Regions from separate parts of the Komagataeibacter medellinensis NBRC 3288 genome, predicted to be linked through region 3. Evidence: riboswitches for the same ligand, from Rfam matches in the RefSeq annotation. Region 3 holds a riboswitch; each other region holds the start of a gene.
The links. Region 3 has a riboswitch for cobalamin ahead of GLX_RS10420 (DUF1636 family protein). Riboswitches for the same ligand answer to the same signal wherever they lie in the genome.
Positions count from the first base shown of each region.

Region 1 (5,947 bases), 850 kb from region 3:
TTCGTCGCGGCGTGGCGGCAGGGTATCACGACCCGGCCCATTCTATTGGGGCCAGTCAGTTTTCTCGTCTTATGCGGCATGGCGAAGGAAGACAATATTGCTCAGAGCCTGATGCGCCTGTTACCGGCCTATATTGAATGCCTTGAACAGTTGACCACTGCAGGGTGCTTATGGGTCCAGATTGATGAACCTATCCTCGCACATCCCGATCTATCGGCTGCTACACTGACCCACATTGACGTTGCATGGCGCATCCTGGCCGAGATATCAGGTGTTACGTCACTGGTTCTGGTGGGTGGAGAAGGAGGCTTTGGGCCGCATCTTCCGTTTGTGCTGCAACTGCCTTTCGATGGTCTACATATAGATCTGGTGCACGGTTATCGCGGTTTGCCTTATGTGCTGAAGCATTTTTCAGCGGATCGCTGGCTGTCACTGGGATTGGTCGATGCCTCTGGCACGGCACCAACCCATATTGGTATGGCCCGGAGCATTGTAGAACAGATATTAAACTCCCATCGTCGGGACCGTCTTATGATCGCGCCATCCGGGGCATTGGGTGGCACGGCGGGGCTGAATGAAACAGACGACCCGGTTATGCTGCAGCAGAAAATGTCTGAAATCGTGTCATTGGCCACTTCCTGTCAGTGGAGACGCCAGACAGAGCCCGTCCACGAATTTTGTGAAAACGATATTCGTTTTGTCCCATGCGCTGCCGACAGCGTGAGACATTGAACAGATCATGACAGGAGATATATCGGAAACAACCGTGTCTGAAATCGCAGCCTCGTCAGGTGTCGATATCCGTCGCGTTCGCAGCAATCCCGATTTCTGGTATCCGGTCGCGTGGTCGCGTGAACTGCGCCGGGGCAAGGCGATCGGTGTCCGCTATGCAGGACAGCCTATTGTCGTGGTCAGGCCAGATGCCGGAGCCATTTTCGCGCTGGATGACGTCTGCCCCCACCGTCAACTCCCACTCAGCAGGGGGGAAGTGTGTGGGGATTTTGTCCGCTGTGCGTATCATGGGCTGAAATACAGTCGACGCGGCCAATGCTTTTCCCCTGACATGAAGCTGGAACGCGAACCACCTCGGCTGCGTACCTGGCCCTGTCGTGAAAAGGACGGCCTGATCTTCGTATTCATGGGGGATCTGGAAAAATCCGATAGCGTACCCCTGCCTGACTTCCCGCGTGTCCGCGACCCGCATTATAGGACCCGCCGGTTTGGCAAGGTCGTGCAGTGCCACTACAGTTTTATGCATGAGAACCTGATGGATATGAACCATCAGGTTCTCCACAGCCGTCTGGTCGGAAGCATGAAACCGCGGTTTCTGGGAATGGAGTGTGGGAAGGATTTCGTGGAGGCCCGCTATACATTTGCCCGCACGGCCGGTAAGCAGCCGTTGAGCGAAGCCCTGATTTACGGACAACGCCGGAAAGACGGCCGGGATTTCGCCTACCGGGATGTCATGACCATCCGCACGCAGTATCCGTATCAGACATTACGTATCGAAACCCAGGGCGTAGATAAACCGGTGATGGAATTGTGGATCGCCTACGTGCCCCAGGATCGGGAAGAGCTGAGCAACCGCGTTTTCGGCCTGTTATCCATACGCAGGTTGAAAATCCCGTTTGTGCTGGATCTGGCATGGCCACTGCTGATCGCCTTTACGGAGCGGGTTTTCACTGAAGATCGCGAAATTGTCGAGCTGGAGCAGCAGGCATGGCGGGAGCAGGATGGCGACCGGAATCAGGAGGTCTTTCCGGTTATCGTGGCGCTGCGCCAGATCCTTATCCAGAATGGTATGTCGCCCCGGAAGGATGCCAGGGAGTAAACCGGTCGATGCCCATGCTCCGTCTTAATGCGCATGGGCATCTTCGCCTGACCTGGCACCATGCAGATCAGGTGCTCATTTTGCAGTCCGGGCCGATATGACCCTTATAAGGGAACCAGGTCTGCGTTTGCCCGAACATCGGAATCCCGAGATAGCCCCGTAACTTGAGTTGTCCAGACTGATTAACCCACATACGGGCCTGATAGACGTGATTGGTATTGGGATCGAGAATGGACCCGTTCCAGCGGTTCGGTTGATCCGTATCTTGCACAAAGTCCTGCAGCATGGGCAAGCCACATTCCGAACGTCCTGTCTGGTCCCGTGGGATTTCATCACTATAGTTCAGGCCCACCAGCTTCCCGCACAAATGGTCGCCACACCGTGTGATCTCGAAGACACCCTTGTGGTTTCTGGTGATCCATTGCCCCAGAACGGCGGGCGGAGCTGTTGTTGCTGGAGGAACCTGTGCGTGAACAGCAGCAGTTCCTCCAATCATGACACTGAAGAATAGCGAGACACAGGTTGCTTTTTGCGCAATATGCATGATGTCTCTTTCGTTGCTTCGCGCGTGACTGAAATTATGAAATATCGGCGGATTTATCGGCGAATTCGCATGGAAAAGCGCATGACCGATGCTCCGCGATGCATGCCGTAAGAATGAGCGGTTAGGGCACCATGGATGTTTTCCATAATGGTTCTGTCGCGCCCGTCATCTGCTGTCTGAAAAGCCCGGTATGACCTTTACCATCATGCGGGCGCCCTTGGCCGGTTAAATGTGCCGTGCCCGCAATATGCGCAAAACCAATGCCGGCACATTCTCCGCTACGTATCGAGACGGGATAGGTATGGCTGCCATATATCGGCGTGTCATGTCCCCACACGTCGCCAGAAGCCACGTCCGTCCGGCGCACGCTGAAGGAAATGTCGTCGGTGCTGGTGTCAGGAATATCAGCAGTATGAGCACATGTCCCTGAACCATACAGGGCGAGTGGACCGGTTGTCAGAAACGCGCCGGTCACATAGCGCCGCATTATGATGTCTCCACCAGAATTATGAAACATCTGGGGCATCGCTCAGTTATAATGGTCTTCCCATAACGCATGGGCAATCTCCTGCCTTCGGTGCATCCCGCCCGACGACGTGGTTTGCAGACGAGGGCAGGTCTCCTGGCTCACGGATCATGGCCTGCCAGTCCATGCCTTCCCATTTCCCGAAGGAAACAGTGGCTCACCCGCAGGTGAACGAACCGGTGGCATACCGCATACAGTTGCGGGAGCAGCCGCTGACTGGCTCCCGGAACAGAATTGTCCAGCCGGAGCGTTACAGCATTCCCTTTTAACCCGCTTGCACGGGGCCATCGTCAATCAAGAGTCTCATCTGATTATGCGCGAAGCGAAAGGAACGCCCAATTCCTCGAAACGCGATGCCGGTCTGCATGGAGCGAAGAGCTTGTTGATACTGATCAAACCGCTCGTCCCACCCCGATAACGCCAGATTCCTGAGTATCTTCACGCTTGTAACCGACAGGTGGGGTTACGCCGCTCATGCGGTGACCACTATGCTTTCAGTCAACCCTTTGGGCTTGGTATACCGTATAGGTGCATGGCGGCATCACGCGCGCCAATGGTCCAGTGTGCGGAAATATAGGCCTGAAGCAAAGCCATACGCGCCTCGATCCCGTGCGTGTTTGATAAATCGCAGGCTGTATCCACATAGGCCAGAGCCTCTGACAGCAGGGGCGAAAACAGTTCCTCCAGGTAGTTGCCCCGCGCCTTCGGCGCAGCGGGAAGCTGATCAGCGGGAGGTGCCAGACGAAGGAATGTTTCAAATCCATCTGCACGAATGCGGTCTTCCGGGTTTGGAACAGGGAGTTCCGTCCTGGCTATTGCCTGAATGACGTCTTCCCGGAGAGGTGCGGATTCCATAAGGCGGGATACCGATATGGAACGTCGACGTCGCCGCTGTTGTATGAGGATAAAACCCGGCGAAGGTACGGGAGAAGCCATCTTTTTTCTCAATCGGAATGGATTAACTGGAAAGGGCTGCATTGGACCGGTCTTCGTATGTCAGGATGCGGGCATCCTCGTCACGCCATGCTTCGATCATGTCAGGATTCTGGTTAAGCCATCCAATTCTCTCGGCGCAAGATACAGGAACTCTCAATTTTTGACCGCGCTGGTTATTCAGGATTATTCCGGTCTGCTGCAGGTGCCCATCTTGTATCCAGAGCAGACGTTTCTGGTTGGTGATCCCTAGTATCCGTTGCACCTGCCGCCGCGTAAATGGACGGGAAAACAGCGCGTTGATCTGTTTTTCCACTGAGTTGGCAATAGATTCCAAAGCGTCGGTCCTTTTACGCATAAGGACCGCTACAAAGCGGACGAAAAGCTGTTTTACCTCGGGCTGCCGCAGGCGAAGGGCCAAGGATTGATCAAGACATGCATCAGAAAACATACACATTGCGACAACCGGCTCTGGTTCTGTAACGGCTGCCATGCTCATATCTGTGTTCATGGATATTTCTTTTTTATCCAGAATAAAATGTAGGTACCTGTGTCACGAGGTCAGGAAATTACGTGCGAGTTATAAGCCGCCGGCCAGAAGGCCTACGAAGAGAACCTCTTTGCGAAGCCGGGATTTATCCGGGTACAGACTAATAATCCGCATATATAGGGAGCCTTGACAGGCACATCGATAAGCAAAAGAACGCGTCACGGCTGATCTCCTGCCGCCGGTCAGTCCCGCCCGGTGGCACGGTTTGCGACGGTAGCAGGTTTCCTGGCTCACGGATCATGGCAGTTCGGTCCTGTCTTCCCACTTCCCTTACTGGAAGCAGTGACCCATCTGACTGAATATCAGATGATTGGATCCGTCTACATACCGCCTACAGTTGCGGGCGCAGCCACCGACTGGCTCCCGGATCATTACAGATCCCGCCAGAGCTTACGGTATTCCCTATTACTCCGCTTGCGCGGCACCACCGACATAAAGGCTTGCTGCAATATGCGTCAGGTCTCGTGAGCTACGCAATATGGATTTTTCAAAAACCTGCAATGAAAGAGCATGGTGTCCTTCACACAGACGGGAAGCTGGCAGACTTGCACTGTGGGCTGGCCTGCGCCACACTACCTTTACATCACAAGGCCCCGTGCGAACGGGTTAATAGGGAACGCCGTGCGTTCTGGCAGGGCTTATCAGGGTCCGGGAACAAGTCGGTGGCTGCCCCCGCAACTGTAGGCGGAGAGATTCCGGATCGTATGTCCTTATGACAGGACCCGTCACTGGCTATGACGAACAGGCTGGGAAGACTGAACCGGTATTGACGACCCGTAAGCCAGGAGACCTGCCTTTGTGACGTAACCAGTTCTATCGGGCGGGGTGCCCGACAGACGGAGTGACGGCCATGTTTTCTGTTTTATCCGCAGCTTTCCCCATTCGCGTGTTCTTTTCTGAGCAGTGTTGAAGAATGACGTACGTCGGGCAATGGCATGTCGCGGGCCTACTCCCGTCAAACACTTCAAAGGAAACACGGGAAATGCATACATATATTGGCGGTAGCCAGCGAAACGGAACGGGTCGATCCTATTTTGGATCGGAAAGCCTGACCCCCGCACAGAAACGGGCTATTTTGTCCCTGCCAGAAGATGGTGGGTATGGAACCTTACTGGACGGAGGAAGTATCCGGTCATCTCTCGTATTGATGGGCTTTATCGCCGGTGGATGTTCGGCGCGGTGGGGCATGGAACGCTCCCGCCTTACCGAACGTGGCCGGGAACTGCGACACAAAATCGAAGGTCGCTGATTTTAGTAGTGAGGTTGTGTGACGCTACTGGCGGAATCGAGAATTGCATTGAGCCGAGGCTTCTACGGCATATTGTCAGTTAATGAGGATAATGATTGAGGCAAACCGAACGACTGCGAGGAAGGTTGATTTCGGTTTATCGTAGCGGGTTGCGATGACGCGGAACTGGACTTGTAACGGTTTTGTGCCGGTCATCTGGTAATCCCCTCATAAAAAGAGTGGCTTTTGAAAGAGAATTTTCTCAGCGTAAGGATGAGGAGATTCTGATGAAGAGAGATCGCTTTATTGATGCCCGGATCATGGGTGTGATCCGC
Region 1 covers NC_016027.1:1,375,707-1,381,653, reverse strand. The annotation lists gene GLX_RS06320 (uroporphyrinogen decarboxylase/cobalamine-independent methonine synthase family protein) at 1-732, shown strand, start outside; gene GLX_RS06315 (aromatic ring-hydroxylating oxygenase subunit alpha) at 740-1,831, shown strand; gene GLX_RS06310 (DUF2147 domain-containing protein) at 1,899-2,375, opposite strand; gene GLX_RS06305 (hypothetical protein) at 2,497-2,862, opposite strand; cobalamin riboswitch at 2,971-3,205, opposite strand; gene GLX_RS06300 (hypothetical protein) at 3,400-3,756, opposite strand; gene GLX_RS06295 (hypothetical protein) at 3,860-4,345, opposite strand; cobalamin riboswitch at 4,583-4,828, opposite strand; cobalamin riboswitch at 4,956-5,197, shown strand.
Region 1: it holds a riboswitch for cobalamin, as region 3 does, so the genes downstream of both, GLX_RS06295 (hypothetical protein) here and GLX_RS10420 (DUF1636 family protein) in region 3, are expected to answer to the same signal.

Region 2 (4,969 bases), on a different replicon from region 3:
CTTACGGCGACACTTGGTTTTCCCGATGCTGATGAGATGCGTGGGGTGCGATGCCAGCACGCGGCAGGCATTTCCCATATCGCTACGGCCAATAGCCCATGGCGGGACAGAGTCGTGCAGACTGCCCGCATGTTTGGCGTGGGCACCGACAATACAGTCACAGCCTGTGATCCGATGCACGGCAATTACAGAAAGCCCATCCTCAGACCGGGGCAGGCGTTCCATCTTGCGCGCAACTGGCCCCGCGACGCATTTCTTGCAGCGGAACAACTGGGTATCAGCACCCGGCCTGTTCTGCTGGGGCCGGTCAGTTTCCTTGCGTTATGCGGCATGACAAAGGGAGACAGTGTCGGCCAGGGACTGATGCGCCTGCTACCCGCCTATATTGAATGCTTCGAACAACTGAACAACGCGGGATGCTTCTGGATCCAGATTGATGAGCCAATCCTTGCCCATCCTGGCCTGCCCGCAGCCACGCTGACCCATATGGACGTTGCTTGGCATGTCCTCAGTGAAGCATCAAGGGCCACGTCACTTGTTCTGGTCGGGGGCGGCGGGGGCTTCGGGCGACATCTTCCTTTTGTGCTGCAGCTACCTTTTGGCGGCCTGCATGTGGACGTTGTGCATGGCTATCGCGATTTCCCGTATGTCCTGCAGCATTTCCCGGCGTATCGCTGGCTCTCGCTGGGGCTGGTCGATAGCTGCAGCGCGGCGCCTACCCACATCGGCATGGCGCACGGCATCGTGGAACAGACGCTGCGTTCGCATCGGCCGGATCGTCTCATGATCGCGCCATCGGGTGCGTTAAGTGACAGCAATGCCCTGACCGATCCGGACATTACGAACGTCCTGCCGCAAAAAATGTCCGAAATCGTGGCCGTGGCCAGCCGACGCACGATAGCACGTCGCAGCGCATCCATCCGCGACTTTTGCGAAAATGATATCCGTTTTGTCCCATGCGCTGATAACAGCGTGAGACATTGAAAATATCATGACAGGAAATACATCGGAAGCAGCCATCCCGGATGGGGCTGCTTCGCCACATCCGGATATCCGTCGTGTCCGCAGCAATCCGGATTTCTGGTATCCGGTTGCATGGTCGCGTGAACTTCGTCGGGGCAGGACAATTGGCGTACGGTACGCGGGGCAACCCATCGTGGTGGTCAGGCCCGAGGCCGGGGCCATCTTTGCGCTGGATGATGTTTGCCCCCACCGGCAGTTACCACTCAGCAAGGGAGAAGTGTGTGGAGATTTCATTCGCTGTGCATACCATGGACTGAAATACAGTCGGCGTGGCCAGTGTTTTTCCCCCGGCATGAAGCTGGAAAATGAACCGCCACGACTGCGGACATGGGCATGCCGGGAGAAGGATGGCCTCATCTTTGTGTTCATGGGGGATCTGGAAAAATCCGATAGCATTGCGCTGCCGGACTTTCCGCGTGTCCGTGACCCCCATTACCGTACCCGCCGGTTTGGAAAAGTCGTGCAATGTCACTACAGCTTCATGCATGAAAACCTGATGGACATGAACCACCAGATCCTGCACAGCCGACTGGTCGGAGGCATGAAACCACGGTTTCTAGGCATGGATCGGGGAGAGGATTTTGTGGAGGCCCGCTATACCTTTGCCCGCACGTCTGGCAGGCAGCCGCTGAGCGAGGCTCTGATTTACGGGCAGCGTCGCAAGGATGGCCGGGATTTTGCCTATCGGGATGTCATGACCATCCGCACGCAGTATCCCTATCAGACATTGCGGATCGAGACGGAGGGGATTGATGAACCGGTCATGGAACTGTGGATTGCATATGTGCCACAGGACCGGGAAGAATTGATCAACCGGGTATTTGGCCTGCTCTCCATACGCAGGTTGAAAATACCATTTTTACTGGATCTGGCGTGGCCGCTGCTGATCGCCTTTACGGAGCGTGTTTTCACAGAAGATCGCGAAATTGTTGAACTGGAGCAGCAGGCCTGGCGGGAGCAGGACGGCGACCGGAATCAGGAGGTCTTTCCAGTTATCATGGCGCTGCGCCAACTGCTTATCCAGAATGGTATGCCGTCCCAGAAAGACGTAGGATAATAAACTGATAGATGCCCATGCCCCGTCTCAAGGCGCATGGGCATCTTCTCCTGACCAGGCACCACGCAGATCAGGTGCTCATTTTGCAGTTCGGGCCGATATGACCGCTATAAGGAAGCCATGTCTGTGTCTGTCCGAACATCGGAATCCCGAGATAGCCCCGTAACTTGAGTTGTCCGGACTGGTTAACCCACATGCGCGCTTGATACACATGATTGGTATTGGGGTCGAGAATGGACCCGTTCCACCGGTCTGGTTGATCCGGATCCGGCACGAAGTCCCGCAGCATGGGCAACCCACATTCCGAACGGCCCGTCTGGTCGCGTGGGATGTCATCACTATAGTTCAGGCCAACCAGCTTTCCACACAGATGGTCGCCACACCGTGTGATCTCGAAAACACCCTTGTGATTTCTGGTGACCCATTGCCCCAGAACGGCGGGCGGAACTGTTGTCGCTGGAGGAACTTGTGCGTGAACAGCAGCCCCTCCAATCATGATACTGAGTATTAGCGAGACACAGGTTGCTTTTTGCGCAATATTCATGATGTGTCTTTCGTCGCTTCGTACATGACTAAAATTATGGGACATCGGCGGATCTATCGGGGAATTCGGATCGAAAAGCGCATGATTGATGCCCCGAGATGCGCGCCATGGGAATGAGCGGCGAGGGTGCTATCTACGCCATGGACGTTTTCCATGATAGCCTTGTCGCGCCTGCTGCCCATTGCTGCACCGGCTTGAAGGGCCCAGTAAGGGTCTTCAGCAACATGCGGGCGTCCCGTGCCGGTTGTCAGAAACGCGCCGGTCCCGCGATGCTGCATCACGATGTTTCCGCCAGAAACAGGAAACATGGGGGGCATTGATCGGCCGCATTGGTCTTCCCATGACGCATGGGAAATCTCCTGCCTTCGGTGCATCCCGCCCGACGACGTGGTTTGCAGACGATGGCAGGTCTCCTGGCTCACGGATCATGGCCAGCCAGTTCATGCCTTCCCATTCCCCAAGGGAAACAGTGGCTCACCCGCAGGTGAACGAACTGGTGGCATACCGCATACAGTTGCGGGAGCAGCCGCTGACTGGCTCCCGGAACAGAATTGTCCAGCCAGAGCGTTACAGCGTTCCCTTTTAACCCGCTCGCGCGGGGCCATCATCAATCAAGGGTCTCATTCCATTATGCGCGAAGTGAGAGGAACGCCCAATTCCTCGAAACGCGATGCCGGCCTGCATGGAACGAAGAGCTTGTTGATGCCAATCAAACTTGTCGCTCCGATCCAATAAGTGTAGGTCACTCAGTGTCTTCATCTTCGAAACACGCGGGCGGGGATACGCGCCCGCGCGTTAGCCACTATGTTGTCAATCAGGCGTTCGGGCTTGATGCGCTATACAAGTGCATGGCGGCGTCACGCGCGCCAATTGTCCATTGCGCGGAAATATAGGCCTGAAGCAAGGCCATGAGCGCCTCGACCCCGTGCGTGTCCGATAAATCGCGGGCTGTATCCACATAGGCGAGAGCTTCTAATAGCAGGGGCGAAAACAGTTCCTCAAGATAGTCGCCCCGCGCCTTCGGCGCAGCGGGTAATCGGCCAGCGGAAGGTACCAGACGTAGGAATGTTTCAAATCCATCCGCACGAATGCGGTCTTCCGGATTGGGGGCAGGGAGTTCAGTCTTGGCTATTGCCTGAATTACATCTTCCCGCAGAGGTGCGGATTCCATAAGGCGGGATACCGAGACAGAACGCTGACGTCGCCGCTGTTGTATGAGAATAAAATCAGGCGAAGGGACGGGAGAGGCCATTTTTCGTTTCACCGGGAATCGGAGCGGATTAACTGGAAAGATCTGCATCGGACAGGCCTTCCTGCGTCAGGAGGCGAGCATCCTCGTCACGCCATGCCGCGATTATGTCTGGGTTCTGACTGAGCCATCCAATTCTCTCGGCACAATATACAGGAACTCTGAATTTCTGACCGCGCTGATTGTTCAGGATTGTTCCTGTCTGGTGCAGGCGCCCGTCTCGTGTCCAGAAAAGACGCTCCTGGTTGGTGATCCCCAGAATCCGTCGAACCTGTCGCGGCGTAAACGGACGAAAAGACAGCGCGGTGATCTGTTTTTCCACCGAGCTGGCAATAGCCTCCAGAGCATCTGTCCTTTCACGCATGATGGCGGCTATAAAGCGGGCGAAAAGCTGCTTTACCTCTGGCAGACGCAGGCGAAGGGACGAGGATTGATCCAGACAGGCCGCAATAAGCATCCGAATTGCAACAACCGGCTCTGGCTCCGTAATGGTCGCCATTAGGCGCGACGCAATGGAAGGGGGTACCATGCTCATATCTGTGTTCATGGATATTTCTTTTTATCAGAATAAAACGTAGGTACCTGTGTCCTGGGGTCAGGAAAGTACATGCGAATTATAAGCCGCAGGCCGCGAGGTCTGTTGCTAAGGTTGCCTTACGAAGCCGGGATTCATTCAAGCACAGGCTAACGATCCGCATACATATGGAGGCTTGATAGATATATCGATACGCAAAAGAACGCGTCATAGCTGATCTCCTGCCACCGGTCGGTCCCGCCCGGTAGCACGGTTTGCGACGGTAGCAGGTTTCCTGGCTCACGGATCATGGCAGCTCGGTCCTGTCTTCCCACTCCCTTACTGGAAGCAGTGACCCATCTGATCGGACATCAGATGATCGGATCCGGCTACATACCGCCTACAGTTGCGGGCGCAGCTACCGACTGGCTCCCGGATCATCGCAGATCCCGCCAGAGCTTACGGTATTCCCTATTAATCCGCTTGCGCGGCACCACCAGACATAAAAGCTGGTCGCAATATGCGTCAGATTTCGTGATCTACGCAATATGGATTTTCCAAAAAACCTGCGATGACAGAGCA
Region 2 covers NC_016037.1:135,243-140,211, reverse strand. The annotation lists gene GLX_RS15220 (uroporphyrinogen decarboxylase/cobalamine-independent methonine synthase family protein) at 1-984, shown strand, start outside; gene GLX_RS15215 (aromatic ring-hydroxylating oxygenase subunit alpha) at 992-2,080, shown strand; gene GLX_RS17655 (DUF2147 domain-containing protein) at 2,151-2,624, opposite strand; cobalamin riboswitch at 3,011-3,245, opposite strand; gene GLX_RS15205 (hypothetical protein) at 3,439-3,924, opposite strand; gene GLX_RS15200 (hypothetical protein) at 3,905-4,420, opposite strand; cobalamin riboswitch at 4,656-4,900, opposite strand.
Region 2: it holds a riboswitch for cobalamin, as region 3 does, so the genes downstream of both, GLX_RS17655 (DUF2147 domain-containing protein) here and GLX_RS10420 (DUF1636 family protein) in region 3, are expected to answer to the same signal.

Region 3 (10,894 bases):
AGGTCATGTCGATGCCCGGCGCATGGGGTACATGGCGCGCGGGCAGGCCGGGTGTGGTTTCTTCCTTGAAGGAAATGGGGAAGGCGGGAATCCGCCCGTCCAGTTCGGGTAGCACGACCTGCATGGCAAGGTCGGCCTGCGACAGGCCGCGCAGGCTGTCACGCCACAGGTTATGGGCAATGCCGGGCTGCTGCACCTGCAGTACCGGCACGCCCGCAAGGTCGAGCGGGGAGGCGTTATCCACCCCCGCGCGGGCGGAAAAAAAGGTGGCGTTGATGATGACATCTGGCGGTGCCGCCGCAAGGCGGGCAGTCAGGATACGCACGGATGCCGCATCCTTGAGCGAGGTCACGTATAAAAGATCCGCCCCCATGCCGTAGCGGGCCAGAGTATCAGCCAGCGCCATGATGGGGTCGATATCCGCCGCCAGCAGGTGCGCGCGGTAGAACACCACCAGCGCGCGCAGCGGCAGGGCTGCATCCGCCACCTGTAGCAGGCCCGCAGGCGGCAGGGGTTCGGGCGGCGTGTTCTCATCCGGCCCACACCCGGCCAGATGTGCCATCAGGCGCAGGGCGGTGGCGGTATTGGTTGTCCCGCCCGCGCGCAGCAGCGCGTCAAGGCGTGCGCGGATGGGTTCCGTCACGGTAGAAAGCCGGGCAAGGCGTGGGTCATCGCGCCCGTCACCCGCCACAAAGGCCAGTGGAATGCGGGCCTGCTGGCAGGCGCGTGCCAGTTCTTCCGCCCCGTAGCGCCAGTATTCCAGGCCCCCCAGCAGCCGCACCACCACGCAACGCGACTCCATGATGGTATCGGCCACATACAGGTCGATGGACATGGGGTGCAGCAGGCATGAGAGGTTGGCGCTGCGCAGGCTGGCGGCGGGCGCATCCTCTGCCGTATGTGCGGCGTCCAGGCACAGCAGGTCACTGTCGGAGAAAGACAGGAACACGATATCGGCCGGGGCATGCCCCAGGTCCTGCGCCTGATCGCCGTCATCCAGCGTGCGGATTTCGCGTGCCAGCAGATGCATGGTGCCCGCTCCGTTCCCGTGAAATCATAAAAAAGTTTTTGGTGAAGATTTTTTCCCAAAAAGCTTCGAAGAACGCCGCCTTTTAAAGAAAAGGCGGCGCCCAAGAACTTTTATCAGTTTGCCTTGGATACTACGCCAGCATGCGCGCAATCGCAGCTTGGTCCAGCCCCTTCTGACCAATGACCACAAGGTTGCCGCCGCGCGGACCAGCCTTGGGTACGGGCTGGTCAAACTGGTGGCGGAAGCGGCCGCCCACGCCCTGCACCGCCAGTCGCATGGGCTTGCCCGCAACCGTGGCGTAGCCCTTCATGCGCAGGATGTCGTGCTGTTCGGCTACGGTTTTCAGCCGGTTGATGAATTCCTCTACGCTGGCCTGTTCGGTAATGGGCAGCACGAAGCTCTCGAAATCATCATGCTCGTGCTCGCCCCCTTCCGCATCGTGGTGGGAAGGGCGGGCATCAAGGTCATCCTCCGCCGCCGCATCCAGGCCGAGCAGGATGGCGGGATCAACCTGCCCGTCGGTCGCACGCACCACCTTGACCGCGCGCGGGATCTCGGCACGGATCGCGGCTTCCACCGCATCGGCCTGCGTGGCGGTCATGAGGTCGGTCTTGTTCAACACTACCAGATCGGCGCACAGCAGCTGGTCCTCGTACACCTCGGCCAACGGGTTATCGTGGTCGAGCGAGGGGTCGGCGGCCTGCTGGCGGGCCACTTCCTCGGGGTCATCGGCAAAGCGCCCGGCGGCAACGGCGGGGCCGTCCACCACGGTCACCACGCCATCCACCGTCATGCGCGTGCGGATGGTGGGCCAGCCGAACGCCTTGAGCAGCGGCTTGGGCAGGGCAAGACCCGAAGTCTCGATCACGATATGGTCGGGCGGTGCATCACGGTCCAGCAGCGCTTCCATGGTAGGCAGGAAATCGTCCGCCACCGTGCAGCATAGGCAGCCATTGGTCAGTTCCACAATGTCCTCGTCCCGGCAGCCTTCCACGCCGCAGGCGCGCAGCGTGTCGCCATCAATGCCAAGCGTGCCGAATTCATTGACCACAATGGCAATGCGCTGGCCTTTGGCGTTGGCCAGCACATGGCGCAGTAGCGTGGTCTTGCCGGCACCCAGAAAGCCGGTGATGACGGTAACGGGTACCCGTGCACGGGCGGTGGAGGAAGAGGTCATGGCGATCAGGCTCCAGAAAAAAGCGATGCGGGAAAGCGGCCGCGTACCATGTCCGACAGGCTGGCGGGCCTGCGCGATGGCATGACGGTGCCGCTGCGCGCGGCAGCATAGGCGGTGATGTAGGTCAGCAGGTCTTCTGCTTTTTCAGGGCCAAGATTGGCCAGCAGCCAGCCCCACTTGCCGGGGCTGGCGACCACGGCGGTGCAGCCTGCATCGCACGCGGCAAGGCAGGAGACCTCATGGATGACGACCTGCGGGCTGTCATGGGCCAGCGCCACCAGCGCATCATGCAACTGCCGCCCCTGCGGGTTGTCGGATGCGGGCAGCCCCCGGCGGCACGTAACACAGACATGCAGATGGACGGGTGGCGGGTTACCCGGTGTGGATATCGTCTGTGGAAGCGTGATCATATGGCGACGTGCCCTCTGTGCGGCCTGCCGCGTGGGCTGGCCTGGTGGCGGGGTGCACGGTTGCGGCCCCGCCCGCGAAGCCGCGTGGCGGTGGCCCGTCGCGTGCCGGGCACCCCGCCAGCCATGCGATCCAGATATCGGTCCTGTTTCCGGCGACCCGTAGCGGGAACCGGGAAGGATGGCAGGTCTCCTGGCTTGTGGCGGAGGGTGGAGTCTCGACTTTCCGGCGGCCTTCCCGGCGCCACCTTGCGGCGCGCACCAGTGACACTGCCAGCCCCATGGCGGGCCGGGCCGGAAAACAGCCACTTACAGTTGCGGGGGCAGCGACGGATTTGCCTGTCGGGCGCACCGTCTTCCCTATTCTCCCCAATGGGGAACCATCGTCTGGCTGGATTAGACGATTGGCCCCCGCGCTGTCAAAGACAAGGCAGCATGGCGTGACATGTCCTGCCATCATGCTAGTCCTCAGTGCAGGGGCGCGCCCACCACCGCCACGCGCCAGCGTGCGTGCCGGGTCAGTCTGGTGTGGCTGAGCGGGGCGATATCCAGCCGCGACAGCATGGTCCCGTTCCCGCCCAGTGCCGCTACCACAATGGCGCGGATCACTGTCGTATCGGCCAGAACGCACAGCCGGGTGGGGGAGACGGGCAGGGCGGCAAGCCAGGCCTGCATATGCGCCAGATGGGCTGCCCTGTTCTGTCCGCCCGGCGGAGCGAAGTCAGGGTCAGCCACCCAGCGGGCAAGCTCGGCAGGGGGCAGGTCTTTCAGTGCCATACCCCCCCATGTTCCCATGTCCATGCCGTTCACGCCCGTATCGGGCCGCACGACGGGGGATGGGCAGGTCAGGACGAGGGCAGGTGGTACGAAGACCAGTTGTGCCTCTGACATGGCGCGCCTGATTGCGGGGGGCAGGGGCGGCGGGCCATCATATGGGCTGGGAAAATGGCCTCGGCGCAGGCTGTCGGGTACCGGCAGGGCAAGACAGGTCAGGATCTGGTTCATGATATGCGGACCTGCGTGGCGCGAAGGGGTGGACCCCGCAAGGGAGTGATTGACCTTTCATGCCAATTTTGGAAACATGGCGCCAGATCCGGGATACGGGGACAGGTGTGCGCGCCAGGTTCCATGCATACTGCTCCGGGTTGTGCGTGATCCATGGAGTTTTCCGGTATGAGCCAAGATACATCCGTCCTGTCCAGCACGGGCATTGCAGCGCCGCAGGTTTCCATCCCGGTGCGAGACCTGTTGCCGTGGGGTGTGTTCGGCCTGGTACTGGCCTCGCTGCTGATCTATTTCGTTGGTGCGGAGCAGGGCGCGACCTCGCTCATCTCCGGCCATTACGTGCATGAATTCGTGCATGACGGCCGTCACCTGCTGGGCTTCCCCTGCCACTAGAGCGCGTCCTGTTTGAATGCGTGCATTCAAACAGGTGAAGATATTCGTAAGAATAATAAACCGGAGCATTTTCACCGAAGCGGTTTTCGCTGGAAATGCCTCGGCGCTCCATTGCCTGCCAGATTGCAGAAAGCGGCATTCCCCTGCGGGCGTGCCGCTTTTTACGTTCAGGCGATGGTGATGACCGTGCGCCCCCGGATGTGACCGGCCAGGATGCGCGGGGCGGTTACAATGGCATCATTCAGTGGCGCGTCGTGCAGCATGCTGTCCAGCCGGGTCGGGTCCACATCACGCGCCAGCCGGGCCCATGCCGCCATGCGGCGCGGGCGCGGGCACATGACACTGTCGATTCCCTGTAGTCGCACATTGCGCAGGATGAAGGGGGCCACGGTCAGCGGCAGGTTCATGCCGCCTGCCAGCCCGCAGGCCGCAACCGTACCCCCGTGCCGGATGGAGGCGCACATGGTGGCCAGTGCCTCACCCCCCACCACATCGATTCCCCCCGCCCAGCGCGCCGTCTCCAGTGCCTTGCCGGTTGGGCTTAGCGTATCGCGCGGCAGGATTTCGGTAGCCCCCAGGCTGGTCAGGTAGGCATGCAACTGTGGCCTGCCGGTTACGACCACCACTTCATAGCCAAGCTGGGCCAGCAGCATGATGGCCATGCCGCCCACGCCCCCACCCGCACCATTGACGATGATGGGGCCTGAGGCAGGCGTTACCCCGCCATCTTCCAGCGCCATCACGCACAGCATGGCAGTAAAGCCTGCCGTGCCGATTCCCATCGCCTGCCGTGCGGACAGGTTGCCGGGCCGGGGCAGCAGCCACCGCCCCGGCAGCCGCGCCATGCCCGCAAGGCCGCCCCAATGGCTTTCCCCTAATCCCCATCCGGTGGCGATGACCTGATCGCCGGGTTGGTAGACGGGATCATCCGAATGCACCACCTGCCCCGCAAGGTCGATGCCCGGCACCATGGGGAAGCGCCGTACCACCGGTGTGCCACGGGTTATGGCCATGGCATCCTTATAGTTCAGGCTGGAATGGCTGACCTGCACGCTTACGTCGCCTTCGGGCAGGGTATCAGGTGCGATCTGTTCCAGCCGGGTGGTGACCACGCCTTCGGCGCGGCGGATCATGAGGGCCTCGAACATGCTGGCAGGCTCCTTCGGTCAGGGGGAAAGAATGGCTCGTATCGGCCTTCTGCGTGGTGATTTCATGCATGATTTAGGTCTGTTTTCCTATAGCTGGCGGGGTGACTTCGCATGAACGTGAAGGGAGGGAATAGGAAAGATTATTGTTATGGAAGGAACTTTAAAAAGACCTGTTGGTCTTTTTTTGTGTGGGCGCCTGCTTGTCGGTCCCTGTGTGGTCGCGTGGCGGAATGTGCAGGGCAGGTGTGATGTTTCGCCTGCTTTTCGGGTGCGGGGTGGTGTGGTCTGCTTCCCTGTCCGCCACCGTTGTGCAGGCAGGAGGCATGCCAATGTCCGATGTTACCGTTTCTTCCTTTCCCGCCCTGTCATCCATGAATGCCCTGTGGCAGGCCCGTTACGGCACCCGGCCGCCCACGCCGCCCCTGCCCGAAAGCCCGGTGGCGCGGAGTCTGATGGCGCATCGCTCGGTGCGTGCCTTCAGCCCCACCGCATTGCCCGAAGGTGTGCTGGAAGCTGCCGTGGCGGCCGCGCAGTCGGCCTCCACCGCGTGCAACATGCAGGCATGGAGCGTGGTTGCCGTGCAGGATGAGCAAAAGCGCGCGCGGATTGCCGAACTGGCGGGCGAACAGGCGTTCATCGCGCAGGCACCGCTTTTTCTGGCATGGGTGGCTGACCTGTCGCGGCTGGAGCAGGTGGGGCGCGCCCAGGATTGCGCCCTGCCGGGACTGGACATGCTCGATACGTTCGTGACCAGCGTGATCGATACGGCTCTGGCCGCCCAGAACGCGGCCGCCGCCCTTGAATCCTACGGGTTGGGAATCGTGTATGTGGGGGCGGTGCGCAACCAGCCCGAAGCCATTGCGACCGAACTGGGCCTGCCGCCGCGCGCGCTTGCGGTGTGTGGCATGAGTGTTGGCTATCCAGACCGCAACCATCCCACAAGCATCAGGCCGCGCCTGCCGCAGCATGTCGTGTTGCACCGGGAGCGGTATGACGCACAACCGTCGGTCCCCGCCGATATCGCGGCCTATGACGAGCGTGTGCGCGCAGCCCGCGCCAGTCAGGACCAGCCGGCGCGCAGTTGGAGCGAAAGCGTGCTGGCGCGGCTGGGTAATGCTGCCGCCCTGCATGGCCGCGAACACCTGCCCCAGGCCCTGCGGGCCATGGGTTTCAGGCTGGATCAGGCATGAAATACAGCTCTGCCCCGCCTGTGCGGGGTTGACCGGCGGAATGTTCTGGTGAACTTCATGCTTGTACTGCCCGCGGCTGAATGCGGGCAGGAGTGCGCTTTGAGGAGCGTGCCCGCGCCATGATGAAAGAGAAATAAAGGCTATGGACAGCGCCACTTCCCTTCCCTTCACGCTTTCCCCCAATGCGTCGCCTGTCACGGCACAGCAGCGGGCGCAGATTCTGGCCAATCCCGGTTTCGGGCGTGTCTTTACAGATAATATGGTCGTTATCCGCTATCAGGAAGGCAGGGGGTGGCACGATGCCCGCGTACAGCCCTTTGCGCCGCTTGCGCTCAACCCGGCCTGTGCCGTGCTGCACTACGCGCAGGAAATTTTCGAAGGGATGAAGGCCTACCGCACGGCGGAAAGTGGCATTACCCTATTTCGCCCTTATGCCAACGCCGCGCGTTTTGCCAAATCGGCCGCCCGCCTGGCCATGCCGGAAGTGCCCGAAGAGGTGTTTGTCGAGGCCGTGCGCCAGTTGGTGCGCGTGGATCATGCATGGGTGCCGGACAAGCCCGATGAAAGCTTGTACATCCGCCCCTTCATGATTGCGAACGAGACTTTTCTTGGTGTGAAGCCTGCATCGGAATATCTGTTCATGGTCATCGCGTCTCCCGTGGGTGCCTATTTTGGCGAAGAGGCGGTGAGCGTGTGGGTATCCGATTTCTGCCGCGCCGCCCCCGGTGGCACCGGTGAGGCCAAATGCGGTGGCAACTATGCTGCAAGCCTGCTGGCCCAGCAGGAAGCTAAAGGCCATGGCTGCGCGCAGGTACTGTTCCTTGATGCGGTGGAGCGCCGCTGGATCGAGGAAATGGGCGGCATGAATGTGTTCTTCGTGTTCGATGACGGCTCCCTTGCCACCCCGCCGCTGACCGGCACCATCCTGCGTGGCATCACCCGCGATTCGCTTCTTACGCTGGCCCGCGCGCAGGGCCTGACCGTGCGCGAAGAACCCTATGCCATCGACCAGCTTTATGCCGATGCCGCGTCGGGTCGCCTCAAGGAAGTGTTCGCCTGCGGCACGGCGGCAGTGGTCTCACCCATCGGCCGTTTCCGTGGGCCAAAGGGCGATGCGGTCGTTGGCAAGGGTCAGGGCATTGGCCCCGTGACAGCGAAGCTGCGTAGCGCCCTGATCGCCATCCAGCGCGGTACGGCCCCTGATCCCCATAACTGGGTGGAAAAGGTTATCTGATCGTGTGGTCAGGGCCGGGTATTTTGCATATCCGGCCCTGACCTGGTGATTGTGCATTGGGCGAATCATGCCGGTGTAACATGGGCCGTTCATGAAACCTGCTGAACATCATGAGGACGTTTCTGGTGCAGCTTGGGTGAAACAAGGTGGCGCCCGGAAGTTTTTATCAGCAGGCTGGTTTAATAGTCCGCACAGGGAAAGAACACGCCCGATGACTGAAAAGACCCTGGATGTAACGGGACAGTGGGATGGGCAGTTCAGCTACCCCCATGCGTTACCGCCGGAGTTTTTCTCCGCATCGCTGTTTGAAGCGGGCGGTCGGTTGGGTGGCACCGTGACCGAGCGCGTGGCTGGCGGGCAGGGCGATACGTGCTTTATCTCGACCGTACGGGGCATGCGCCATGGTGCCAGCGTGCGGTTTACAAAAACATATGAAGGCAGTGGCCGACAGCATGCCGTGCTGTACACGGGTGCACTGAATGCTGATGGCACCGAGATCGAGGGGGAATGGCGTATCGCCGGTTCTTGGTCGGGCCGGTTCCTCATGTTGCGCCGCAGTGGTGGCAATGCCGCAACCGTGCGGCAGGCAGAAGCAGCCCTGACGGACTGATCCGTTACTCATAATTGGGGAAGGCCAATCCTGGAAAAGTTTCTGGTGAAGCTTTTTGCAAAAAGCTTCGGAAGAATGCCGCCTCTTTGAAAAAAGGCGGCACCTAAGAACCTCTGCCATTTTATCAGGGCATTATTTCGGGATTGTCCTTTATTCTGCCGATGTCACGGCCTCATCCACTGGCACATAGATCCGGTTGCCGTTGCTGCGGAACTCTTCCTTTTTCTGCTCCAGCCCTGCAAGGCGCTGCGCATCGGCCTTCAGGTCATGGCTTATGCGCATGGAACAGAATTTGGGGCCGCACATGGAACAGAAATGTGCGTTCTTGTGTGCTTCGCGCGGCAGCGTCTCATCATGGTACGAACATGCCGTATCCGGGTCGAGCGACAGCTTGAACTGGTCATTCCAGCGGAAGTCGAAGCGCGCGCGGCTGATCGCATCGTCACGGATGCGTGCCGCCGGGTGCCCCTTGGCCAGGTCGGCCGCATGGGCGGCAATGCGGTAGGTCACCACACCCACTTTTACGTCGTTGCGGTCGGGCAGGCCGAGATGCTCCTTCGGCGTGACGTAACACAGCATGGCCGTGCCGAACCACCCGATCATGGCGGCACCGATGCCGGATGTAATGTGGTCATAGCCCGGTGCAATGTCCGTCGTAAGCGGACCAAGTGTGTAGAACGGCGCTTCGCCACATTCACGCAGCTGCTTTTCCACATTGACCTTGATCTTGTGCATGGGCACATGGCCCGGCCCTTCGATCATGACCTGACAGCCCTTGGCCCACGCAATTTTTGTCAGTTCACCCAGCGTTTCCAGTTCGGCGAACTGGGCGGCGTCATTCGCATCGGCGATGGAACCGGGACGCAGGCCGTCACCAAGCGAGAACGAAACATCATAACGGCGCATGATGTCGCATATCTCCCCGAAATGCTCATACAGGAAGCTCTCGCGGTGGTGGTGCAGGCACCATCCCGCCATGATCGACCCGCCGCGCGAGACGATGCCCGTTACCCGGTTGACCGTAAGCGGCACATGCCGCAGCCGCACGCCAGCGTGGATGGTGAAATAGTCCACGCCCTGTTCCGCCTGCTCGATCAGCGTGTCGCGGAAGATCTCCCATGTCAGGTCCTCGGGCACGCCGCCCACTTTTTCCAGCGCCTGGTACAGCGGCACCGTGCCGATGGGCACTGGCGCGTTGCGCAGGATCCAGTCGCGGATGTTGTGGATGTTGCGCCCGGTGGACAGGTCCATGACCGTGTCGGCACCCCAGCGGATGGACCACACCATCTTTTCCACCTCTTCCGCCACCGATGAGGTCACGGCCGAATTGCCGATATTGGCATTCACCTTCACAAGGAAGTTGCGCCCGATCACCATGGGCTCAAGTTCGGGGTGGTTGATGTTGGCGGGCAGGATGGCGCGGCCCGCCGCAATTTCGGCGCGTACGAATTCGGGGGTCACGAATTCGGGTATGTCAGCGCCAAAATCCTCGCCATCGGCGCGACGGGTGGCGGCGCCCTCGACCATCGTGGTGCGGCCAAGGTTTTCGCGGTGGGCGGCGTAGATCATTTCTTCGGTAATGATGCCCGCACGCGCGAACTCATACTGCGTAACCATCTGCCCCGGCTGGCCTTCATGCACGCGGTGGGGGGCAGGACAGGCGGGGACAAGGTTTTCGCCCCTGGCAAAGCCATTGTCCTCGGGTCGTACGGCGCGTGGCGTGACGGTGGGCAGGTTGCGTGCCGCGATCCACGGGGCGCGGATCGGTTCCAGTCCCGCGCGCACGTCGATCCGCGCGGCCGGGTCGGTATACGGGCCGGAGGTGTCGTACACCCGCACGGGCGGTTCGTTCGCGCTGGGTTCAAGTACTATTTCGCGGAACGGCACGCGGATATGCGCATGCCCTTCGGGCGCGGACCAGACCTTGGCAGACCCCATGATGGGGCCGGTTGTGACATGGTCGGGAGATGAAGGCGAAGCAACGGTGGTCATGGCAATGCTCCTCGCGTCCACTCCGACAGGGGGTGTGGGGAGAAAACCGGGCGCCACGTCGTGCTTACGTGTTCACCTGCGGGCGCTGTGCCGCAGCCTTGAGCCGATTGTCTGCACCAGTCCCTCCGCCGGTATGAGCCGGATCAGGTTCCCCGGAACGCACGATGCGCCCGGAAGGGTCTCCGCGCGCATGGTTGTCCATGCCAGCGGTCTCTCAGCCCCTTGTCGGGACTCCCCTTGGTCCGTTCAGGATCAGGAAACGCATGGTCCTTGTCAATGCGCATATGAAGGGGGCCAGCGTGAGTGCGAAAAAGAATTCGTGTGCCGACTTGCGTGTGGCCGGGTTGTGATAGAGTGCTACGGACCATCATTAACGGTACGAAAGCGGGACATATGGCAGGCAGCGTGATTTCCGGGCGGATCGCACAGGGTAGCGGGCGCATGGTGGCCGATACCGTCATCCGCAACGTGCGCCTGTTCGATCTGGTAACCGGGGAGCTGCTGCCAACCGATATTGCCATATGTGGTGACACCATTGTCGGCACGCTGGAGCAGTATGAGGGCACGAACGTGATCGAGGGGCATGGCCGCATTGCCGTGCCGGGCTTCATCGATACGCACCTGCATATCGAATCCTCGCTCATCACCCCGTTTGAATTCGACCGCTGCGTCCTTCCCCATGGCGTGACCACCGCCATATGCGACCCG
Region 3 covers NC_016027.1:2,228,021-2,238,914, forward strand. The annotation lists gene cobN (cobaltochelatase subunit CobN) at 1-1,030, opposite strand, end outside; gene cobW (cobalamin biosynthesis protein CobW) at 1,161-2,207, opposite strand; gene GLX_RS10420 (DUF1636 family protein) at 2,213-2,617, opposite strand; cobalamin riboswitch at 2,781-3,014, opposite strand; gene GLX_RS10425 (histidine phosphatase family protein) at 3,083-3,619, opposite strand; gene GLX_RS10430 (CbtB domain-containing protein) at 3,788-4,012, shown strand; gene acuI (acrylyl-CoA reductase (NADPH)) at 4,180-5,160, opposite strand; gene GLX_RS10440 (nitroreductase family protein) at 5,490-6,350, shown strand; gene GLX_RS10445 (branched-chain amino acid aminotransferase) at 6,493-7,584, shown strand; gene GLX_RS10450 (hypothetical protein) at 7,796-8,194, shown strand; gene thiC (phosphomethylpyrimidine synthase ThiC) at 8,345-10,186, opposite strand; gene ade (adenine deaminase) at 10,580-10,894, shown strand, end outside.